Regions from separate parts of the Lactobacillus sp. CA30L genome, predicted to be linked through region 2. Evidence: predicted binding sites of a transcription regulator. Region 2 holds the regulator's gene; the other holds the start of a gene.
What was found. The regulator HrcA, encoded in region 2, represses chaperone genes, less so after heat shock. The targets are predictions, from matches to a motif close to TTAGCACTCNNNNNNNNNGAGTGCTAA.
Positions count from the first base shown of each region.

Region 1: a site for HrcA is predicted at 2,350-2,376, ahead of AC2JF8_RS02970 (Hsp20/alpha crystallin family protein). Genes of this name have one in related genera too.

Region 1 is NZ_JBWXGB010000002.1:86,513-98,563, reverse strand. Features, by position in the region: gene AC2JF8_RS02985 (hypothetical protein) at 69-425, opposite strand; gene AC2JF8_RS02980 (Y-family DNA polymerase) at 418-1,731, opposite strand; gene greA (transcription elongation factor GreA) at 1,810-2,271, opposite strand; gene AC2JF8_RS02970 (Hsp20/alpha crystallin family protein) at 2,480-2,902, shown strand; gene AC2JF8_RS02965 (C1 family peptidase) at 3,042-4,358, shown strand; gene AC2JF8_RS02960 (nucleoside hydrolase) at 4,429-5,367, opposite strand; gene AC2JF8_RS02955 (ABC transporter permease) at 5,377-6,333, opposite strand; gene AC2JF8_RS02950 (ABC transporter permease) at 6,333-7,472, opposite strand; gene AC2JF8_RS02945 (ABC transporter ATP-binding protein) at 7,465-9,000, opposite strand; gene AC2JF8_RS02940 (BMP family lipoprotein) at 9,081-10,154, opposite strand; gene AC2JF8_RS02935 (BMP family lipoprotein) at 10,279-11,370, opposite strand; gene AC2JF8_RS02930 (hypothetical protein) at 11,755-11,940, shown strand; gene AC2JF8_RS02925 (HD domain-containing protein) at 11,918-12,051, opposite strand, start outside.
Region 2 is NZ_JBWXGB010000005.1:6,559-18,609, reverse strand. Features, by position in the region: gene AC2JF8_RS06665 (L7Ae/L30e/S12e/Gadd45 family ribosomal protein) at 1-229, shown strand, start outside; gene infB (translation initiation factor IF-2) at 234-2,879, shown strand; gene AC2JF8_RS06655 (ribosome-binding factor A) at 2,898-3,260, shown strand; gene truB (tRNA pseudouridine(55) synthase TruB) at 3,303-4,196, shown strand; gene ribF (riboflavin biosynthesis protein RibF) at 4,216-5,148, shown strand; gene hrcA (heat-inducible transcriptional repressor HrcA) at 5,281-6,330, shown strand; gene grpE (nucleotide exchange factor GrpE) at 6,343-6,954, shown strand; gene dnaK (molecular chaperone DnaK) at 6,973-8,838, shown strand; gene dnaJ (molecular chaperone DnaJ) at 8,913-10,052, shown strand; gene lepA (translation elongation factor 4) at 10,208-12,046, shown strand.

The DNA of each region.
Region 1 (12,051 bases), on a different contig from region 2:
TTTTGTGCCTTACAAATTCCATATTATAGCAAAAAAAGACGGTATGAAAAAGCTAGGCCGTGCAATTCCTAATCGACTTCGATGTGGTTAATATCTTCCAGGGCAATTTTATGTCCGTCCACGACAATCCCCTCATCGCTATAGCCATTGACAAAGCCCGCAACATCTGCAGGCAACTGATCATCACCGTCCACCACCTTGACCTGCAGGTGCACCAAGCGGTGGTTGCCGTATGCCTTGAGCAGCTGCACGCTGATTTCTTCGGGAGACATGGCCTGCTTGCGCGGATGCTTGCTGGTGCGCCGCTTCTCGTCGCGGGTAATCGCCACCGTATGATCGCTTAGGAAAAAGCCCACCCACTTCTTCATTTTTCGATCCTGGTAATTTTTGAAAAAGTCCAGCACGATCTTGTCAAAGTCATTCATAGGCGTTGCCGCCATTGTGACCACCGACCAGGTTGGCGCGCCGAATGGCGGTTGCGCCATCTAGCAGGCTGGATGCTTTAACCACGCTCGTGAAGCCGTACTTTTGCCGGATCTTGTCCACCGTTGCCGTCACGGTGCGCTTCTTCAGCTGGCGCCACGGCTGCACAAAAAACGTTAATTGTTCACAGTTATCTGCCGCTAGGCGGCTGCAGTTGATTCCCAGTGCCCGGACGGCTTCACCATGCCAATTCGTACGAAAAAGGGCCAAAACCTCCTGGACCACCAGGTCGCTATCATTGGTGGGGCAAATTTTTCGTTGGACGCTGAAGCCCTTGCGAACGCCCGCAGAGCGGTACTGGGAGAATCCAACGTACAAGCTGATGCAGCCAGCCTGCAGCTTGTGGGCCCGAATTCTGGCCGCAACCTGCTCACCAATTTCACGCAGCACGATTTCAATATCGCGCTGAACGGTGTAGTCCCTGGTCAAGATCTGCGAGTTGCCGTAATTTTTCATTTTTGGAAAAAACTTTTCGCTTATGACGCTGCGATCCACGCCCCAGCTGATGGCAAATAGCTGTGCCCCCATTACGCCAAACTCTTTTTGCAAAAGGGCGGGATCCGTATGAGCCAATTCGTACATATTGCTGATGTGCAGGCGGCGCAAGCGCTGCGCCGTCCGCTTGCCGATGCCCCAGACATCTTCCAGGTTGGCAATCTGCCAAATTGTGTCGGGAACGTCAATATAGTGCCAGTAGTCAATCATCGACTTCCGGTGCTTAGCGGAAATATCCATGGCCAGCTTGGCAAGCAGTGGGTTTTCGCCAATGCCGCAGGTGGTGTAGAGTCCAAGCTTGGTTCTGATTTCCACCTGGATTCGGCGGCCCACCAGGTAAGGATCTGCGCCAAACAGGTGCCAGGACTTGGTCATGTCAATCATCGACTCATCAATCGAATAGACGTGAATATCTTCTTCAGCTGCGTACTGCCGAAAAATCTCTAAGACTTGCATGCTGCGCCTGATATACAAATTCATGTGGGGCTCAACCAGGATCAGGTCCGGGGCCTCCCTTTTGCTGGGCAAATCACGCACCCGCATCACATTGGTCAAGCCGTACTTCTTCTTAGCCAGGGGCGAGGCCGCCATGATCAAGCCCGAGCCGTTTTTGGTATTGGGCTGGTGCGAAACAACCGCAAGCACCGCCTTCATCGGATTGAGACCCAGCCTGAGTGCCTCGCAGCTGGCATAAAACGACTTGTTGTCAATCATGAAAACTACATGGTGCGGTTCATACCGATAATCATACACTGCTGTCCACTTCCTATCTCAAACGTTTGTTCGATAACTTCATTATACAAACACAAGTTCGGATAAGCAAGAACATTTTTAGTCAATCGCAACAATCATCACGCCGTACCGACCGGCCGGGGCCTCCACCTGGACCAGTGTGCCTGCAGGCTTTTTCATGATTGCCTGCCCCAGCGGCGAGTCAAACGCAACTTTGCCCGCCGCAATATCTGCTTCCATCCGTCCAACCACCACGTATCGTTCGGTCCCCTTTTCGCCTTCAAATTGCAGGGTAACGGTCTTGCCCAGGTTGACCTTGCCGTCCGCAGTTTTTTCAACTACTTCGGCATACTTCAGCTGCTTGTCCAAGTAGCGCAGGCGACTCTGCAGGTGTCCGAGGTCCCGCTTGGCCTCCGTATACTCCGTGTTCTCGGACAAGTCGCCAAGGGCACGGGCCTCCTGCAGAATCTTAATTCGCCGCGGGCGGTCTTTTTTTAAACGTGCAATTTCTGCCTTGATCTTTTGGTAGCCTTCAGGCGTCATCTTCTGGTAGTAAACCATAATTATTCTCTCCGTTACTTATGCTAAAAATTATCCACAAGTTAAAAATACTGTTATAGCAACGTTCTGCTTTTAAAATTAGCAATCTAAAATAAAGAGTGCTAATTGTTTCCCTTTTTCCGGTATGCCTACTATAATAATCAGTGTAAGGAAGAAATGAAAGAAAAGTCTTCCGTTACAACAACATATTTGAAAGGAAGTTTTTACTATGGCAAATGAAATGATGAATCACCGCGATGACTTATTTGATGCAATGAATGATTGGTTTGATCTTCCGCGTAAACTTTTTAACAATAACGAAATAGCAAAACTAATGCAGTCAGACGTCGTTGAAAACGACCACGAATACATAATCAAAGTAGACATGCCCGGGATGGACAAGGACAAGATTAACGTGAATTACGATAACGGCGTTCTGAGCATCTCAGGCTCCAGAAAGGCCTTCAAGGACCTGTCAAAGGATGGCAGCATTATCCACCGTGAACGGAGCGAAGGCCACATTTCCCGCAGCTTCAGACTGCCAGATGTAGCTGCCAGCGACATTCATGCAAAATATGACAACGGCGTATTGACTATTACCCTGCCCAAGCAAAGCACGAACGCAGGCGACAATTCAATCCAAATTGACTAATGCGGATAGCATGGAGGGCGCTTTTAATTAAGCTGCCCAGACAAATAATTCTCTAAAGCGAGTTCAACCATTGAACTCGCTTTTGTTTTGGCTTAAAATATAAAGTAATTTAAAAAAAGATTAAAAAGGAGATTAATTTATGGGACATAAAGTTACCGTCCAAGAATTGGAAAAATTTGCGGAAAAGTTCAACGCCAACCCGCAGAACCAGGTTGTTGCCCGCGCCGCCCAAAAAAGCGGCGTTCAGGCGGCAGCCTACAATGACCGCGTTCAGGGGGAATTAACCAGGGTCTTTTCAACCGAACTGGACACCGAAAACGTCACCAACCAGCTGCAATCGGGCCGCTGCTGGGAATTCGCCACGCTCAATATTCTGCGTCACAATTTTGGTCAAAAGTACCACGTTAAGAACTTTACCTTCTCGCAGAGCTACAACTTCTTCTGGGACAAGATTGAACGGGCAAACATCTTCTACGACAACATTTTGGACACGGCCGACCAGCCACTGGACTCCCGCACCGTTAGGGCGCACTTAGAAGGGGCCGGCGAAGACGGCGGTCAGTTCCACATGGCGGCAGCCCTGGTTGCCAAGTACGGCGTAGTGCCTTCATACGCAATGCCGGAGAATGCCAACACCAACAACACCAGCGCCTTTGCCAAATCACTGGCCGACAAGCTGCACAAGGACGCGCTTGTTTTGCGCAAGTTGAAGCAGGACGGTGAAGAGGAAAAAATCAAGCAGGCGCGCGAACAGTTCCTGGGCGAGGTCTACCGGATGACGGCCATTGCCGTCGGTGAACCTCCGAAGAAGTTTGACCTGGAATACCGCGACGACGACAAGAACTACCACCTGGACAAGGACCTGACCCCACTGGAATTCTTGCACAAGTATATGGGCGACGTCGACTTCGACGACTACGTTGTCTTGACCAATGCCCCTGACCATGAATACGGCAAGCTCTACGGGCTGCCGTTTGAGGACAACGTTGCGGGCTCCTACCGGATCAAGTTCCTTAACGTGCCGATGGAATACCTGGAGTCTGCCGCCGTTAGCCAGTTGAAGGACGGCGAAGCCGTATGGTTCGGCAATGATGTCGGCGAACAAAGCGACCGTAAGAAGGGCTACCTGGACAGCGAATTATACAAGATGAGCGAATTGTACGGGGTCGACCTCAAGATGTCCAAGGCGGACCGCCTGCGCACGGGCAGCGGTGCCTCCACCCACGCCATGACGATAGTCGGCGTCGATGAGGACCAGGGCCACATTCGCCAGTGGAAGGTTGAAAATTCCTGGGGCGAGAAAAACGGTGACAAGGGTTTCTTCGTCATGACCAACGACTGGTTCAAAGACAACACCTACGAGGTTGTTGTCCACAAGAAGTACCTGACACCTGAACAAGTAGCCCTGGCAGAGGGTCCGGTAACAGACCTGCCCGCTTGGGATTCACTCGCTTAAACTGAGTACAGAACTAACAAAAAGACGAGGTTCAAACCCGAACCTCGTCTTTTTTGTATAATTAAATCCCTTACTTGGTCCGCATGAGGAGCTCATCGAACCTCCGGAAAAATTCTTCCTTGTTGGCCTTGGTCACCAGGGTTACCTCATGACCATTAGGATCATCAACCAGACGCCCTGCGGCTGTACCGGTCGTGATCACCTTAACCCTGTGCGTTGCCACCGCCTGGACCACTTCCGGGTAGAGCGCACTGATGGTCGTCAAAACATCCCAGAAGTATAATTGGGCGCTCTGAACCGGCGGGTTGACCAGCAGGCTATAGCCCTGGCCCACCAGGTCAACGGCCGGATACCTGCGCAGGCTGGCCCAGTGCATTCTGACTTCATCCGTTAAGGGCAGCTCCTCGCTGCTTTCAAGTCCCACAACCTGCATTGCGATATCTGCCTGCAGGACGCGTTCCACCGCATAGGGGTCCCAGAAGGCGTTCCACTCCTGGGTACCATCCGCGTTAACCTGAACCACGTTGCCGTGGCCATCAAGAGATCCCCCCATCCAGTAAAGGCATTCAATGTTTTCGCTAATGGTGGGGTCGACTTCCAGAGCACGGGCCAGGTCTGTCAAAGGACCGGTCATGACCAGCGTGACCTTGTGGGCGGCGTGCTTGATCTTGTCAACCATGTCCAAGTGCGCTGGCTTGGCCGCTTCCCTGGTAATCATTTTCCCCGCTTCATTCAGCATCGGCAAGTAATTGAAGGAATAGGAACCCGTGCGCCAAGCTTCCGGGAACTGGTTGACCGCACGTGAAGTCGAACGGGCCACTTCCAGCTGATCACCGCGCAGGTTAAAGCGGTCAGTCAATTTGCGGCAGACTTCAACGGCCGGATCAACGTAGCCGTCCGCATCAATCGCACTGATGCCGATGAGCTTGATACCGGGAGCCTGCAGCAAGAGCAGGCAGGACACCAGGTCGTCGATATTGCCGTCATGGTTAAAGTAAATTTCTTTCATTATTTTCTCCTACTTAGACTTAACGTAATTTTGCCCGTCGGCAGCCGGTGCCACCGACTTGCCGAAGAACAGGACCAGAATCACAATGGTGAGCACGTACGGTGCAATCTGCATGTAGACGGCTGGGATATGGTTGAAAAACGGCAGCTGGTTGCCGATGATGCTCAGACTCTGGGCAAAGCCAAAAAACAGCGAGGCCAGCATCGCACCGAGCGGGTTCCACTTGCCAAAGATCATTGCGGCCAGCGCCATGAAGCCCTGACCCGCGATGGTCGAAACCGAGAAGTTGCCTGAGATTGCCTCGGCAAAAACGGCCCCGCCGATGCCGCCCAGAAAACCGGAAATCAGCACGCCCGCATAGCGCATGCCGTAAACGTTGACCCCCATCGTGTCCGCCGCCTGCGGGTTTTCGCCGCAGGCACGCAGGCGCAAGCCGAAGCGGGTCTTGTATAGCACCCACCACAAGATAAGCGCAAGGATGATGGCCACCCAAGCCGGGGCCGACGTGTCCCTGAAGAAAATGGGTCCGATGACGGGAATATCGGCGAGCCCCGGAAAGCTGAAGTAGCCAAAGCTCTGGTTGATGTTTTCCGTTTGCCCCTTGTCATAAATAGCCTTGATCAAAAACACGCCCAAAGGTGGAGCCATCAAGTTCAGCACCGTCCCGCTGATAATGTGATCGGCGTGAAAGTTGATGGTTGCCACGGCATGAAGCAAGGCGAAGAAAACGCCGGTGACCCCGCCAACGATAGTTCCGAGCCAGGGCGTGAGGGTACCAAAGGTCGAGGCAAAGGTCAGATTGAAGACAATTGAGGCAAAGGCGCCCATCGTCATGATGCCCTCCAGACCAATGTTAGTAATCCCCGCGTTTTCACTGTATACCCCGCCTAAAGCCGTAAAAATCAGCGGCGTCGAGTACACAAAGGTCGATGAGACCAATAAGGGTAAAATTGTCATTAAGTTCATTAGCCCTGTCCTCCTTCACTAGTCTTGGGTCCAGCGGCAGTTTCTGCAGCAGCCGCGTCTGTGCTCTTGCCAGCGCTTTTAGCCGTTTGCTTATTTTTAAACAACCGTCCAATCACGTACTGGATGGCGACGAAGAAGATGATTGCCGCAATCACAATGGACACTATTTCGTACGGAATCCCCGCGATGGTCTGCATGCCCAGGCCCCCAATTTTTAAAATTGAAAACAAGACGGCCGCAAGCAGGATCCCGAGGGCGGTGCCGCCGCCCAAAAGGGCAACGGACAAGCCGTCCCACCCGATGTCGAGACTGGTGGTCTGGGTGAAGTAGTTCTGGTAGGTCCCCAGGCCCTGAACAACACCGCCCAACCCAGCAAAGCCGCCGGACAGAAGCATCGAGATCATGATGTTTTTCTTAGTCGACATGCCGGCGTAGCGACTGGCGAAAGGGTTAGTGCCGACGGCCTCAATTTCAAAGCCCGTTGTCGTCTTTTTCATCAGGTACCAGTAAAAGAATACCGCCACGACCGCAATGAAGATCCCGGCGTTGATCCGCGAATCGCCAAACATTTTGCTCAGCCACGGAATCTTTAGGCTGCCATTGGCGCTAATCGTCTTGGTCGTATCAATATCCAGGCGCAGTCTAGCCGGCATCACCTGCTGGGTCAGGTGCTGACAAACGTACAGGACAATGTAGTTGATCATAATCGTTGTAATCACTTCGTTGGTGCCAAATTGCGCGCGCAGCCAGCCCGCGATTCCCGCCACAATGGCACCGGCCACGACGCCGGCCACAATCGCCAGCGGCAATAGCAGCACCTTGGGCATGCCGGGGTTGGCAAGCACGATCCAGATGGATGCCAGCCAGCCTGCCTGCGCTTGGCCCGGCAGACCAATGTTGAAGAAGCCGGCCTTCGAGGCAATGGCGAAGCCGATGGCCGTAAAAATCAGCGGCGTGGCCTCACGGATGGTTTCCCCGATTCCGTTCATATTGCCCAGGGCACTAGTAAACATCGACGTGTATGCGTCAACCGGGTTATAGCTCCACACGAGCATGATCAGCGCACCAACCAAAAAGCCGGCCACAATCGAGATCAGCGGTACTAAAATTTTCTTTATTTTGGGGGTCACCTTAAGCAAAAGTTGTGCCTTCTTTCTTGAAGCCCGTCATCAGCAGGCCTAGTTCCTCATCGCTCGTTTCTTCTGGCTTCACCTCACCCGAGATGTCGCCGTCGTGGAGAACGATAATGCGATCCGACAGCTGCATAATTTCATCCAGTTCATAGGAAACCAGCAGGATGGCCTTGCCCTTAGCGCGTTCAAGCAGCAGCTGCTTGTGAATATATTCAATCGCACCAACATCCAACCCGCGGGTCGGTTGAAAGGCAATGATCAGGTCGCTGTCCCGGCTCAATTCGCGGGCAATGATTACCTTCTGCTCGTTCCCACCGGACAGTTCCCCAACCGGTACGCCACTGCTTGTTGTTCGGATATCAAACTTGTTGATAAGGTCGTCAGCGTACTTGTTGATGACATCATGGTGCATCACATTATGCTTTGAAAACGGCGCCTTGTAGTAAGTCTGCAAGCTGAGGTTGGCCGCAACCGAAAACGGCAATATCAAACCATACTTCTGCCGGTCAGCAGGAATGTGGGCAACGCCCTTTTCCGTAATCTTGCGGACATTCTGATTGGTCATGTCCTGGCCAGCAATGAAGACGCGGCCCGAATCAACGTGCTGCAAACCGGTCAGCGCCCGGACAAGCTCGTCCTGACCATTGCCATCGATTCCAGCGACGCCGAGAATTTCCCCGGCATGCAGGTCAAAGGACAGACCCTTCAGTGTCTGAACGCCCTGGCTGTTTTTTGCCTGCAGGTTGTCAACTCTGAGCATCGTCTTGCCCATTTGGGCAGCGGGTTTGTCCAGCCGCATGTTGACGTGGCGTCCAACCATCAGCTCGGCCAGGCGATTATCGCTAACCTCGTCCACATTAAAGGTCCCCACGCTTTTACCGGCACGGATAACGGTCACCTCATCCGCCGTCTGCTTGATTTCCTCCAGCTTGTGGGTGATCAGAATGATGGATTTGCCCTCAAGCGCCAGGCCCTTGAGGATTTCAATGAACTCCGTGATTTCCTGCGGGGTCAAGACCGCCGTCGGCTCATCAAAGATCATGATGTCGGCCCCCCGGTAAAGGATCTTGAGAATCTCCACCCGCTGCTGCTGCGCCACCGTGATCTCGCTCACCTTTTTCATGGGATCAACATTGAGGTTGTAGCGTTTAGACAGCGCGTCAATTTCTTGTTTGGCCTTGCTAAAATTCAGTTTAGGACCACGAACGGGTTCGTGGCCCAGGATAATATTTTCCAAAACGGTAAAGGAATCCATCAGCATGAAGTGCTGGTGCACCATCCCAATCCCCAGATTTTTGGCAACGGTTGGGTTTTTCACGGCCACTTCCTGTCCGCGCACCTTAATCTTCCCTGCTGTCGGCGTGATCAGCCCCGACAAAATACTCATTAGGGTCGACTTCCCGGCACCATTTTCACCGAGGAGCGCCAAAATTTCGCCCCGCTTCAAGGTTAGGTTAATGCCATCATTAGCCTTAAAGCCGTTGAAGTCCTTGACGATATTGCGCATCTCGATTACATTTGTCGTCTCGTTCATTATTAATTCCCCTGTAAAAGACTCTTTGCATCAGCATACAAAGAGTCCCTTAATCAATTCAATTGCTTTTTCAGTAGCCCTTATTTGGCCGCAACCATGATTTTGCCTGCAATTATCTGCTTGCGCGCATCCTGGACCGCTGCCCAGGCCTTTGCATCCAAGTTGCCCTTCGTGATTGAAACCCCGTCACCCTTCAGGGTGTAGACGAGGTGCTTGCCACCCGGGAACTTGCCCTGGGCTGCATCGTTTGCCAAGGTTTCGGTTGCAACATTCAGCCCCTTTAATACGGAAGTCAAAGTAAAGTTGCCCTTCTTATTGTCCTTGGACTTGTAGCTGCCCAGGTGTTCCTGGTCAACGTCAACGCCGATGACCCAGACCTTTTGACTGGCCGGACGCGCCTGGTTGTAAGCCTTGCCCTCTTGGAACACGCCGTTGCCCGCGTTGCCGGCAGCCTGGTAAATAACGTCCGCGTGGTTTGCATACATGGACTGGGCAATCGACTTGGCCTTATCAGTTGCGGTAAAGTTGCCAATATAGGACGTGCTTACCGTAATCTTCTTGTGCAGGGCCTTGGCCGCATCGCGCACGCCCTGCTTAAAGCCGGCCTCAAAGGTCGCAATTATGGCAGACTTGGCACCGCCAATGAAGCCCACCTTGTTGGTCCTCGTTGTGTATGCGGCCGCCACGCCGCCAAGGTAGGACGACTCGTTGCTCTTGAAGGTAACGGACGCCACATTCTTCTGGCCCTTAATCACGTCGTCGATAATAACAAAGTTCTTCTTCGGGTTCTTCTTGGCTGCCGCCTTGACCGAATCCGTCAGCATGAAGCCGACCCCAACAATCGTCTGGTAGCCAGACTTAGCGGCCTGGTTAAAGTTGGGCGTAAAGTCGGACGCGCTGCTCGACTGGAAGTACTGGTAGCCCTTGCCCTGCTTCATGTTGTGCGTGCGTCCAAACCGCTTGAACCCTTCCCAGGCCGACTGGTTGAAGGACTGGTCATTAACACCATTAGAATCAGTTATCAAGGCGATGCTGTTTTTCATATTTTGGCTGCTGCCTGTGCCCTGCTTCTTGCCGGAACAAGCTCCGAGCACTAGACCCGTTGAGACAATTGCAACTCCTGCTGCAAAAAATTGCGTTAACTTCTTACCCATATCTTATAAACCCTCCACAAAATAACGAACTTTACAGTGATAACTTTAGTATAAAATACGTTTAATTTCAAGATTTATTTGATAATTAGTACATAATTAACGTTTGTTTTGCATCAAAGTCGAACTATTTTCCCGGGTGAAGCGGCACCTTAATCTTGCCGGCAATGATGTCTTGACGCGCCGACTGGGCGTATTTCCAGGCCTTGGCACCAACCTGTCCGCGTTTGATAGAGACGCCGTTCGTCTTTAGCCCGTAAACCAGGTTTTGGCCGCCCGGAAACTTGCCCTTGTATGCCCGGTCGGAAATATCCTTGGTCGCAATGTTAACGCCGGTAATAACCGAGGTCATCACAAAGTTGGCCTTTTTGCCGTCCTTGGCTTTATAGTTGCCCAGGTAAGACTGATCGGAATCGACGCCGATTGCCCACACCTTTTTATCTGCGGGGCGGTCCTGGTTGATGGCCTTGGCTTCCTGGAACAAACCGTTGCCGGCTAGGCCAGAAGCATGGAAGATAATGTCCGCCTTTTTGGCATACATGGAGCGGGCAATCGCCTTTTCCTTGTCGGCGCTCTTGAAGTCGCCCACGTACTGGTTGAGCAACGTGATCTTCTTGCCTAACTTCTTGGCTTGGTCATGAACGCCCCGGGTAAAGCCGGCATCGAAGAGGTCAATGATGTCGCCGTGGGCGCCACCGATAAAACCAATCGTGTCGGTCTTTGTTTCCGTTGCGGCCACCACGCCGGCCAGGTATGCGGCCTGCTCACTCCTGAAGTTGGCAGATGCAATATTTTTCTGGCCCTTGATTATCTCATCAACGATGACAAAGTTCTTCTTCGGATACTTCTTCGCCGCGGCGCTGACGGCATCCTTTAGGCTGTAGCCAATGCCAAAGATGGTCTGGTAGCCGGCCTTGCCCGCCTGGTCAAAGTTGGGCTCAAAGTCGGAGGCACCGCTTGACTGGAAGTACTGGTAGCCGTTCTGGCCGCGCTTCAGGTTATGTTCCTGGCCGTATGCCTTGAAGCCCTGCCACGCCGACTGGTTGAACGAGTTGTCGTTGACGCCCGCAGTATCCGTGATCAGCGCAATCGAATGCTTGGCGCTGGTGCTGGCGTTGCCACTGCCGCCTTGCTTTCTACCCGAACAACCAGCAAGAACGATGCTGGCGGTAAGAACCAGCGTCGTCATTGCTAAAACTTTTTTGATTTTACATTCCATGTTTATGGACCTCCTAAAGATATTCGCAATTGATACAATAACAATATTTAGTGGTGCTGTCAAAGTTGTGGCACTAGATAGAGTGTTGATGTGACAATGTTTAGGTTTTGGTATGGACCACGATGTAAGCTAGTTGCCCTAGCGTTTGCATGCACCAAGCCCAAAAAATAATTTTTTTCTTTTAGTGTGCAAAACTTGCCCCGGTCATAAATTGTTCGGCACGAATGCTTGTGCAGCAGTTACTGTTAAAGTCAACGCCGGCAGGTTAAAATAGTCTTATCAAATGGATGCAGGCACTATTTTACAGCAAAAAGCCGCACGCAGGTGCGTACGGCAGAAAACACGAACAATGTTTCTAGTTATCAAGTGGAAGGAGTGAACACAATGTTATACACGGTCAATTGGCAGTCGACTTTGGGCACAATCAGCCTCCTAAGCGACGATAATTACCTGCTGGGATTATGGTTTGACGGACAAAGGCACTTCGGTGCCCAGTACGACTTAACCCAGGCAGACGAAGACGTTGCAGCGCCGCTCACGCTAGGGCCTAGACGTCCCACTCCTGCATGAATTCGGCCACAAAGGCGCGCATGAACTCCGTGCGCTTGTGCGCTTCCTTCTTGCCGCCAGCGGTATTCATCAGGTCCTCCAGCTGAAACAGCTTCTCGTAGAAGTGGTTGA
Region 2 (12,051 bases):
TATCGGCCTCAAGGCACAAAAAGTTAAGGTAGTTGTTTTGGCTAATGACAGTCACGCGGATACACGTGAAAAAGTCGCAAGAGTTGCTGAGCAGAATGATATTACGGTCATTTCCGCCTTTAGCGGCAGCGAAATTTCGCATGCAGTTGGCAAAAAGCGCAAGGTGTTGGGTATTACCGATGCCGGCTTTTGCAAAGCATTAGTACAAAAGGTTAATGAAGGAGTGTGATTGGATGGCTAAGAAAAGAATTTATGAAATCGCAAAAGAGTTAGGCATCGAAAATAAAGTTGTGGTCACCAAGGCGAAAGATCTTGGGTTCGATGTTAAGAACCATATGTCATCACTAGAAGATTCACAAGTGAATCAGCTAAAGGGAAGTTTTAGCAGCCCCGCTCCTGCCCAAAAACAAGAAAGTTCCGCAAAAAAAGGCGGAAAAATCAAAATTTCCGTCAACTCAATCCGGAAAAACGAGAAAAAGCGGGAGGATGCTTCCGGCAGCAAAAATAACGGTCGCCGCAGGAACCGGCGCATAAACAACCGCTCGCAGAGCCAGGACCATTCGGGCCGCCGCGCTAACCAAGGTTCACGAAAGAGTACGCCCAAGCCGGCTACGCAAGACTTGCTTAAGCAGTTGAAGCAGAAGCAGCGCGTTGAAGAACATACGGCGATTCGTCAGGCTGAAGTGCCCGCCAAGAACTTAAGCAAGGATGTGGCAAAACCTCAAGCCGGCAAAGAAGCGGAGAACGTTAAAAAAGCACCCGCACCAAATACCGTTAAGAAGGTTGCCAGGACTGAAAGCACAGCCTCCCAAGTGGCCGGTCCCAAGATTATCAAGCCGTCACCGGCCCGGTTGAAGCAGAACCAGGGCTCGACTGCTGCGCACACGGGCAAGCCACAGGGCGTGAAAGCTGCGGGCGGACCTGAACCGGCTAAGGAAGAAAAACGCCGGGGCAACGGCTATACCCGCAATTCGGGCAAGCCTGGCCGCAAGGGCAGAAACCAAACGTATGGCGGCAACAATAATTATCCCAAGCGCAAGCGGAAGAACAAGAAGCATCAATTTGAGCAGGCTCCTAAGAAGCAGCCAACACAGAGAAAAGAGCGTCCGTTGCCAGAGACCCTGGTTTATGAAGTGGGGATGAACGCGCAGGACCTCGGCAAGCTGCTGCACCGTGAACCGGCTGAAATCGTTAAGAAACTCTTCATGCTGGGCGTGATGACGAACCAGAACCAATCGCTGGACAAGGATGCGATTGAACTGATTGCGGCGGAATACGGCATCAATGCTGAAGAAAAGGTCCACGAGGACCTGTCCGACATTGACAACCTGTACGACAAGCGCATGGGAGCCTCAAAGGAATCCAAGAAGCAGGTTAAGCGGCCACCAGTGGTCACGATTATGGGTCACGTCGACCACGGTAAGACCACGCTGCTTGACCGTCTGCGTCACACGCACGTTTCGGCCCACGAAGCCGGCGGTATCACGCAGAAGATTGGTGCCTACCAGGTTAGAATCGACAACAAGCCGATCACCTTTTTGGATACGCCGGGTCACGCCGCGTTCTCAAACATGCGTGAGCGTGGAGCTGAGATCACGGATATTGTTGTCCTGGTTGTTGCTGCTGATGACGGGGTCATGCCTCAAACAATTGAAGCTATTGACCACGCCAAAAGTGCGCACGTTCCAATCATTGTTGCGATTAACAAGATGGATGTTCCTGGTGCCAACCCGGAACACGTCACCGAGCAGCTGATGAAGTATAACCTTATCCCGGAAAATTACGGTGGCGACACGATTTTTGTCAATATCTCCGCTAAGACGGGCGAAAATGTTGACGAGCTGCTGCAGATGATTCTGCTGCAGGCCGACGTGATGGAACTCAGGGCTGACCCTGAACAAAAGGCAATCGGTACTGTTATTGAGGCCCGTCTGTCAAGGGGACGTGGTCCCGTTGCCGACCTGCTAATTCAGCAGGGCACGCTGCATACCGGTGATCCGATTGTTGTCGGCAACCGCTTCGGGCGCGTCCGGGTCATGACCAACGACCGCGGTCGCCAGATTGAGAAGGCGACGCCATCGATGCCGGTTGAAATCACCGGATTGAACGATGTTCCGGAGTCGGCCGACAAGCTCGTTGTCTTCGACGACGAGAAGACCGCCCGTACCATCGGTGAGCAAAGAGCCGAACAGGCCCTCGTGCACGCGCGTGAGAACGTTCAGCACGTTACCTTGGACAACCTGTTTGACACGATGAAGAAGGAAAACATGAAGGAAGTCGACATCGTTTTGAAGGCTGACGTCCAGGGCTCTGTCGAAGCACTGCAGCAATCGCTTGAAAAGATTGAGGTTGAGGGCGTGCGGGTCAACATCGTCCACGCCGGTGTCGGTGCGGTTAATGATTCGGACGTCACCCTTGCTGGGGCCTCTAATGGTTTCATCATCGGATTCAACGTTCGTCCAACCGCAACGGCCAGGTCACAGGCCGAGTCCGACGGCGTCGACATCCGCCTCTACAGCATTATTTACAAGGCCATCGACGACGTTAAGGCCGCCATGCAGGGGATGCTCGAGCCTACTTATGAAGATAAGGTTGTTGGCAACATGACCGTCCGTGAAACCTGGAAGGTTTCAAAGGTCGGAACGATTGCCGGTGCCTTCGTTGACTCTGGCTACGTTTCCCGTGATTCGGAAGTCAACCTCATCCGCGATGGCGTCGTGATTTACACCGGCAAGGTGGCTTCACTCAAGCGCTTCAAGGACGACGTCAAGATGGTTAAGCAGGGCTTGGACTGTGGGCTGACGATTGAAGGCTACAATGATATCAAGATTGGCGACGAACTCGAAGCCGTTGAAAAGCAGGAAGTTCAGCCTAAGTAGTTTTGCTAGGAGGAAACGATGAAGCACAGAATAGGTCGTGTTGAAGGAGAGATCCTCCGTGAACTGACTAAGATTTTGCGGAAGAATATTCGTGATCCACGCGTTGATGACGTCACAATCACGGCGGTTGAATGTACCAATGACTTGTCTTATGCGACCATTTATTACAGCATTCTTTCCGAAGATCCGCAAAAAGAAGAGGAAACCGCTGCTGGTTTGGAAAAAGCCAAGGGAATGATGCGCCACCTGCTGGGACAGGTTTTGACCGTCTACAAGGTTCCCGAGCTGATTTTCAAGCGCGATAACTCAGTCAAATATGGTAGTAAAATTGATCGCTTGATTGCTGACCTCAAGAAGCAGGACACGGAGCGAAACAATTAGTTAAAGCGCCAAACGGCGCTTTTTTAGTCGGCGGGGGCAATGATGATAAACGGAATTTTAGTAATCGATAAGGACAAGGGCATGACGAGCAGCGACGTCGTATACAAACTGCGGCGTGCACTGCACATTAAAAAAATTGGCCATGCAGGGACACTTGACCCTGATGTGACGGGCGTCTTGCCGATTGCAATCGGGCAGGCGACTAAACTGATCGAGCTTATGCACACGCGTAACAAGAAGTACGAGGGCACAGGCGTCCTGGGACTAGCAACCGACAGCTACGACCTGAGCGGCAAGGTGCTGGCGAAAGAGGAAATAACGGACCTAATTAGTGCCAGCACGATTCAGACGGCCATGCAGGCCTTTACCGGCTCCATCGTACAGGTCCCGCCAATATATTCGGCCGTGCGGGTCAACGGCAAACACTTGTATGAGTATGCCCGGGCTGGGATCGCGGTTGAACGGCCGCAAAGGACCGTGCGGGTTTTTTCTTATGATTTAAGCGGGAACCCCACGTTGGATCGGCAGGAATGCCGGGAAACCTTTGGCTTTAAGATCGAGTGCAGCAAGGGCACCTATGTGCGCTCGCTTGTTAACGATCTGGGTGCAAAATTAGGCGTGCCAGCCGTTATGGCCAGCCTGAGGCGCACGGCGAGTGCCGGCTTTGATGTTCACCAGGCGGTCAAGCTGGATGAAATTGTCAGCGATCCGAGCAGGGCGGCTGCTCTTATTCAGCCCATCGATGCCTTTTTTGCGGATTACCCGCAGGTGGACCTACCGGAAAACCAGTGGCTCAAGGTGCAAAATGGGGCGGCAATCTCCCTGGAAACAAATGCAAAATGGGTTGCATTACGGTACAATAAAAGGGTTAAGGCAATATATCAAAAAGATGATACCCAGTATCGCCCCTATTTAATGCTTTTACAAAATAATTAGGTGAAATGAAGGCTTTATCGTGCAAATTATCCATTTAACTTATCCGGTAGAAGAAAACTTAATCCCGGACAAAACCGTTTTGGCCCTCGGCTTTTTTGACGGCGTTCACCGCGGCCACCAGCAGCTGATTAAGCTGGCCCAAATGGCGGCGAGAAAAAGCAGCCTGCCGCTGATGGTAATGACCTTTGACCGGCACCCTAAAGAGGTGTACCAGAATGCCGACGTGTCCTACATTGACAGCCTGCCAGAAAAGGCCTACAAAATGCGTGCGCTGGGGGTAGACTACCTGCTGGTGATGCACTTTAACGACCGTTTCAGCAGGCTGACCGCGCAGGAATTTGTCGATGAGATCATCATCAAGCTCCACGCAGACACCGTTGTGGCGGGCTTTGACTATACGTACGGACCGCGGGACGTTGCCAACATGACCAACTTTCCGCGCTTTGCCCGCGGCCGCTTTAAGATTATTGATGTTCCGAAACAGTCTTATGAGGGGCAGAAAATCGGTTCGACCGAAATTAAAAAGGCAATTAGTGCGGGCAACATGGCGCTGGCGGCAGAACTTCTGGGTGAACCCTACGTGATGTCGGGCACCGTCGGGCACGGCTTGCGCAACGGCCACAAGTTGGGCTATCCGACCGCAAATCTGGTCTGGAGCGAGAACAAGGTCGTGCCCAAGGTCGGGGTTTACGCCACGAGAACCAAGATTGGCGGCAGGTGGTACGACTCGATGACCAGCGTGGGCTACAACGTTACCATTCACAATGGCAAAAAAATCTACATTGAATCAAACCTCTTTGGCTTTGATGAAGAGGCATACGATCAAGAAATGATTATCAAGTGGTACAAGTATACCCGCGGCGAGATTAAGTTTGCGGGCCTGGCTGAATTAAAAAAACGGATGGCGCAGGACGAGGCCGAGATCAAGGACTACTTTGCCCGGCAGAAATAGTTTTTTATGTGCAGCGCGGGTTAATTTTATTGCAAAAAAATTAGCACTCAACTTGACATTCTGCTAAATGCTAGTATCATAATAGTTGTTAGCACCTAACAGCAATGAGTGCTAAAAGTGAGGGCGATACTTATGTTGACCGAACGTCAAGAACTAATTTTAAAAACAATTATTAATGATTTTACGCAGACCAATGATCCAGTCGGCTCCAAGACCGTGATGAAGCAGTTGCCGATTAAGGTTTCAAGCGCAACCGTCCGCAATGAGATGGCTGTTTTGGAAGACAAGGGACTGATTGAGAAGACCCACTTGTCGAGTGGGCGCGTGCCGTCAACGGACGGTTACCGCTATTACCTCGATAACCTGGTTGAACCCCTACAGATTCCGTCATCCGTCTACCAGCGAATCGTGAACCAGCTAGACCAGCCGTTTCACCAGGTAAATGAAATTGTGCAGGAGGCAGCCAAGATTCTGTCAGACTTGACCAACTATACGGCCTTTGCGGAGGGACCGGAAAGCAGCAACTTGACCATCACGGGCTTCCGCATTGTCCCGCTGTTTAGCCGGCAGATTATGGCGATTCTGGTGACAAGTGACGGCAATGTCCATAACCAGGTCTACAGTCTGCCGCACAACGTTCACGGCGATGAGGTTGAGAAGGCTGTCCGAATGATTAACGACGAGTTGGTGGGCAAAACGCTCAGCAAGGTAACGCCGGCACTGCTTAACCGCGGCCTGGGCAAGAAGCTCAGCAGTCATCACGCGGGCGAGCTGCTTGATCTGGTTGAGGACGTGATTAACGATGCTGCCAGCGAGCAGATGTACGTTGACGGACAGCTCAACCTATTGAATACCGCTTCAATGAGCGACGTCGCGAGCCTGCGGTCGCTGTATGAACTGATTGACCACAACGACTTGATCTCAAGTTTAATGGACCAACCTAGCGGCACAAGCATCGGCCATTATCCGGTTCAGGTTAGCCTGGGTTCGGAATTGTCCAATGACTTGCTGAAGGATTACAGTCTGCTAACGGCAGAATACAGCGTTGGCTCGCACGGCAAGGGCGTGATCGCGCTGCTCGGCCCGAACAATATGCCGTATTCGCAGGTGATTGGCCTTCTGGAATATTTCAGAAACGAATTGGCCAAGAAGCTGCTGGAGTATTACGGTCGGTTTAAATAAAGGAGGTTAGCCGTGAGTAAGGAAAAATTTCCTAAAGAAAAAAAACTAAAGAAGGATAAAACCGAATCTTCTGAAGCGGCATCCAAGAAAAAAGATGCAGGCAAAAATGAATCAGCTGCCGGAGCAAATTCCGGCAAGCAGAAAGACGCAGGGGATCAGAAAGAAGACTCTGCCGCTAAGCTGGCTGCACTACAGGCTGACAACCGGGACCTCGAAGACAAGTTCCTGCGCAGTCAAGCTGAGATGCAAAATATGCAAAACCGTTATAACAATGAACGCGCGCAGCTGATCAAGTATGAATCGCAGTCTTTGGCAAAGGATATTTTGCCCGCAATGGACAACTTGGAGCGCGCACTGGCCACTAAGGTCGATGACGAAGCCTCAAAGCAGCTCAAGAAGGGGGTTCAGATGACGCTCGACGCACTTGTCAAAGCCATGAAGGACCACGGAATCAGCGAGATTGAAGCGGAAGGCGTCAAGTTTGATCCGACGCTGCACCAGGCCGTGCAAACGGTTGGGGCTGAGAATGATGATCAAAAGGATCACGTTGTCCAGGTCCTGCAAAAGGGCTACCGTTATAAGGATCGTACTTTAAGACCAGCAATGGTCGTTGTTGCACAGTAAGTGAAAGGAAGTTAAACAATGTCAAAAGTTATCGGAATTGACCTCGGAACTACCAACTCAGCAGTTGCTGTTCTGGAAGGAAAAGAACCTAAAATTATTACCAATCCGGAAGGAAATCGGACTACTCCGTCAGTAGTTGCTTTTAAAGATGGCGAAATTCAGGTTGGTGAAGTTGCCAAGCGGCAAGCAATCACTAATCCGAACACGATTTCATCAATCAAGCGCCACATGGGCGAGACCGATTACAAGGTTAAGTTTGGTGATAAGACCTACACGCCGCAAGAAATTTCAGCGATGATCCTGCAGTACATCAAGAAATTTGCTGAGGACTACCTGGGCGAAAAGGTCACTGAGGCAGTAATTACGGTTCCCGCTTACTTCAACGATGCGCAACGTCAGGCCACCAAGGATGCCGGCAAGATTGCGGGCCTGGAAGTTAAACGGATCATCAACGAGCCGACTGCTTCTTCACTGGCCTATGGTCTTGACAAGGATGCCGAAGATGAAAAAGTTCTGGTCTATGACCTCGGCGGCGGCACCTTCGATGTTTCTGTTTTGCAGTTGGGCGATGGGGTCTTCCAAGTTTTATCTACCAACGGTGATACGCACCTTGGCGGTGATGACTTTGATGACAAGATTATTGCCTGGCTGGTCAAGAACTTCAAGGATGAAAACAGCGTTGATTTATCCAAGGACAAGATGGCAATGCAGCGGTTGAAGGATGCCGCTGAAAAGGCCAAGAAGGACTTGTCTGGCGTGTCGTCGACTCATATTTCACTTCCGTTTATTTCTGCTGGCGAAGCAGGACCGCTGCACCTAGAAGCAGACTTAACGCGGGCCAAGTTTGAGGAATTGACGGCTGACTTAGTCGACAAGACCAAGATTCCATTTGACAATGCGCTAAAAGATGCCGACCTCACCGTTAATGACATTGACAAGGTGATTTTAAATGGTGGTTCAACCCGTATTCCAGCGGTGCAAGAAGCGGTTAAGAAGTGGGCTGGCAAGGAGCCTGACCACTCTATCAACCCTGATGAAGCCGTTGCGTTAGGTGCGGCAATCCAGGGCGGCGTTATCTCCGGCGACGTTAAAGACGTTGTTCTGCTCGATGTTACGCCCCTTTCCCTGGGGATTGAAACCATGGGCGGCGTCTTCACCAAGTTAATCGAAAAGAACACGACCATTCCAACCTCTAAGAGTCAAATCTTCTCGACCGCGGCCGACAACCAGCCCGCCGTTGACGTGCACGTTTTGCAGGGTGAACGCCCAATGGCAGCAGACGACAAGACGCTGGGCCGCTTTGAACTGACGGATATTCCTGCTGCTCCACGCGGCGTCCCGCAAATTCAGGTTACCTTCGATATTGATAAGAACGGTATCGTCAACGTTTCTGCCAAGGACATGGGGACAGGCAAGGAACAGAAGATCACGATCAAGAGTTCATCCGGTTTGTCTGATGAAGAAATTCAGAAGATGCAAAAAGAGGCCGAAGAACACGCCGAAGAGGACAAGAAGAAGAAGGAAGAAGTCGACTTGCGCAATGAAGTTGACCAGTTAATCTTTTCGACGGAAAAAACGCTCAAGGACGTTAAGGGCAAGGTATCGGAAGATGATACCAAGAAGGTTCAAGAAGCCCTTGACGCTTTGAAGAAGGCGCAAAAGGACAACAACTTGGACGAAATGAAGACCAAGAAGGATGAATTGTCTAAGGTTGCCCAGGACCTAGCCGTCAAGCTATACCAGGCAAATGGTGGCGCTCAAGGTGCCCAGGGTCAAGGCGGACCGCAGGCAGGTCCCCAGAAACCGGGCACCGAAGGCGGCGATGCAAACAATGGTGCGGCTGGCGACGGTGAGTTCCATAAGGTAGACCCAGATAAGCAATAGGTTTATAATTGAATAAATCAGAAAAGAACTGCCGCAAAGTAGTTCTTTTCTTTTGGAAAGTAAGGAGCTTTTAGATGGCACAGGAAGATTATTATGGTGTGCTCGGTGTTGATCGCAATGCCAGTGATAAAGAAATTAACTCTGCTTACCGTAAATTAGCAAAAAAATACCACCCAGACATCAACCATGAACCGGGTGCTGAAGAAAAGTACAAAAAAATCAATGAGGCCTATGAAGTGCTCCATGACCAAAAGAAGCGGGCCCAGTATGACCAATTTGGTGCAGCCGGTGTTAACGGCCAGGGCTTTGGCGGAGGCGGCCAGGGCTATAGCGATTTTGGCGGTTTCGGCGACTTCGGCGACATCTTCAACGACTTCTTCGGTGGTGCAGCAGGCGGCGCACAGCGCCGGGCTAATCCAACTGCCCCAACGCGCGGGCAGGACCTTGACTATACCTTGACAATTGAATTTATGGATGCCATTAATGGCAAAAAAACTCAGATTTCATATACGCGCAGCGAAACCTGTCCGACGTGTGGCGGCAACGGTGCCGAAAAGGGCACGCACCCAATCACCTGTGACAAGTGCAACGGCACGGGCTACATGACGGTTACCCAGCAGTCGCTGATTGGCGTTGTCCGCCGGCAGACCGTCTGCGACAAGTGTCATGGTCGCGGCGTTATCATTGAACACCCGTGCCAGACCTGCCACGGCGACGGCGTAGTTCAAGGCAAGAACACGATCGAGGTTAATATCCCAGCTGGTATTGATAATGGTCAGCAGCTGCGCTACGAGGGTCAGGGCGAGGCCGGCAAGAATGGTGGTCCTTACGGTGACTTGTATATTAGTTATCGCATCAAGCCGTCAAAGGACTTTGAGCGCAGCGGGACAACGATCTATACTACTGTGCCGATCTCCTTTGCCCAGGCCACGCTGGGGGATGAAATCATGGTTAAGACGGTGCACGGCGAGCAGAAGCTGAAGATCCCCGCCGGCACCCAGCCCAACAAGAAGTTTACCCTGCACGGCGAGGGCGTACCCTATATACGTGGCAACGGCTCTGGCGACCAGATAACAACCGTTGACGTCCAGATACCGAAGTCCATCAACGAGGAGCAAAAGAAAGCCCTGGTCGACTTTGTCAAGGCCGGTGGCGGTTCGATTTCGCCGCAGGAAAAGGGTTTCTTTGAACGACTGAAGGAAAAGCTGCAGTAATTAAGCAAAAGAACTAGCTCTTAACAATTATTCGGAGCTAGTTCTTTTTTTGGATAAGCGCTTGGGTGAGAACGATAAGAAACAGCCAATTTAATTTTATCCATGATGTGAGTTTGTTATAATGGAATGTAATTAGCAGAGGGTGCAAATAATTTATGGACATTAAAAAACTACAAGACTACCAAAAACATATCCGCAACTTTTCCATCGTGGCCCACATTGACCACGGCAAGTCGACGATTGCTGACCGGATTCTGGAACTGACCGATACGGTTTCGGAACGCCAGCTCAAGAACCAAATGCTGGATGACATGCCGCTTGAGCGTCAGCGCGGGATCACGATCAAGATGAACTCAGTTGAGATCAAGTACCATGCCCAGGATGGCGAGGACTACATTTTTCACCTGATCGACACGCCGGGACACGTGGATTTTTCCTACGAAGTTTCACGTTCGCTTGCGGCCTGTGAGGGCGCGCTCCTCGTGGTTGATGCTTCGCAGGGCGTTCAGGCCCAAACACTGGCCAACACTTATTTAGCGATTGACAACGACCTGGAGATCCTGCCCGTAATCAACAAGATCGACCTGCCGTCGGCGGACCCGGAGAAAGCCAAGGAAGAAATTACGGAGATGCTGGGAATAGACGCCACGGACGCGGCAGAGGTTTCCGGCAAGACGGGCCAGGGCATTGCCGAACTGCTGGAATACATCGTCAAAAACGTGCCGGCACCACGCGGCGACCTGGAGGCGCCCCTGAAGGCCCTGATCTTTGATTCCAAGTACGATGACTACCGCGGGGTTGTTCTGTCCGTGCGGATCGAAGACGGCACGGTTAGGCCCGGTGACCGCATTCGCATCATGAACACGGGCAAGGACTACGAGGTAACCGAGGTTGGCGTTCTGAGCCCGCAAACGGTGAAAAAGGATATCCTCATTGCCGGAGACGTGGGCTACGTTACGGCCAACATCAAGTCTGTGCGGGAAACGCGGGTCGGTGACACGATTACTGCGGCTGCGAATCCGACGGCTGAGCCGCTGCCGGGCTACCGTCAGATTCCACCGATGGTATACTCGGGGATGTATCCGGTCGATAATTCCAAGTACGATGATTTGAAAGAAGCCCTGCAAAAATTGCAGCTGAACGACGCTGCACTGGAGTTTGAACCGGAGACGTCAACGGCCCTGGGCTTTGGCTTCCGCTGCGGTTTTTTGGGACTGCTGCACATGGACGTGGTTCAGGAGCGCTTGGAGCAGGAATTTGACCTTGACCTGATTATGACGGCACCGTCAGTTGACTACCATGCGATCATGAACGACGGCTCGACCAATGTAATCGATAATCCGTCTGACCTGCCCACGGCGGGCGAGTACAAGGAGGTCCAAGAGCCTTACGTCAAGGCCGAGGTGATGGTTCCAAACGACTTCGTTGGTCCGGTGATGGAACTGTGCCAGCGTAAGCGCGGCGAGTTTGTCACGATGGATTACCTGGACAAGTACCGCGTTAACGTCATTTATGACATGCCACTGGCCGAAATCATCTATGACTTTTTCGATGACCTCAAGTCCTCGACCAAGGGCTACGCATCGCTTGACTACGAGATTACCGGCTACCGTGCGACCGACCTGGTCAAAATCGATATCCTCTTGAACAAGCAGGCAATCGATGCCCTAAGCTTCATTGCCCACCGCGATGAGGCGCAGAAACGCGCACGGCAAATGACGTCGATGCTCAAGAAGCTGATACCGCGGCAGAACTTCGAGGTCGACATTCAAGGCGCAATTGGGGCCAAAATTATTTCGCGGGCAACGGTCAAACCCTACCGCAAGGACGTTACGTGGAAGATTCATACGGGGGACCCCGACCGGCGCGCAAAGCTGCTTGAAAAGCAGAAACGGGGCAAAAAAAGGATGAAGGCGGTCGGTCGCGTCGAAGTTCCACAGGATGCTTTCATGGCCGTTTTGAAGATGAACGATGATGACCTCAATGCGAACTAGGGGAT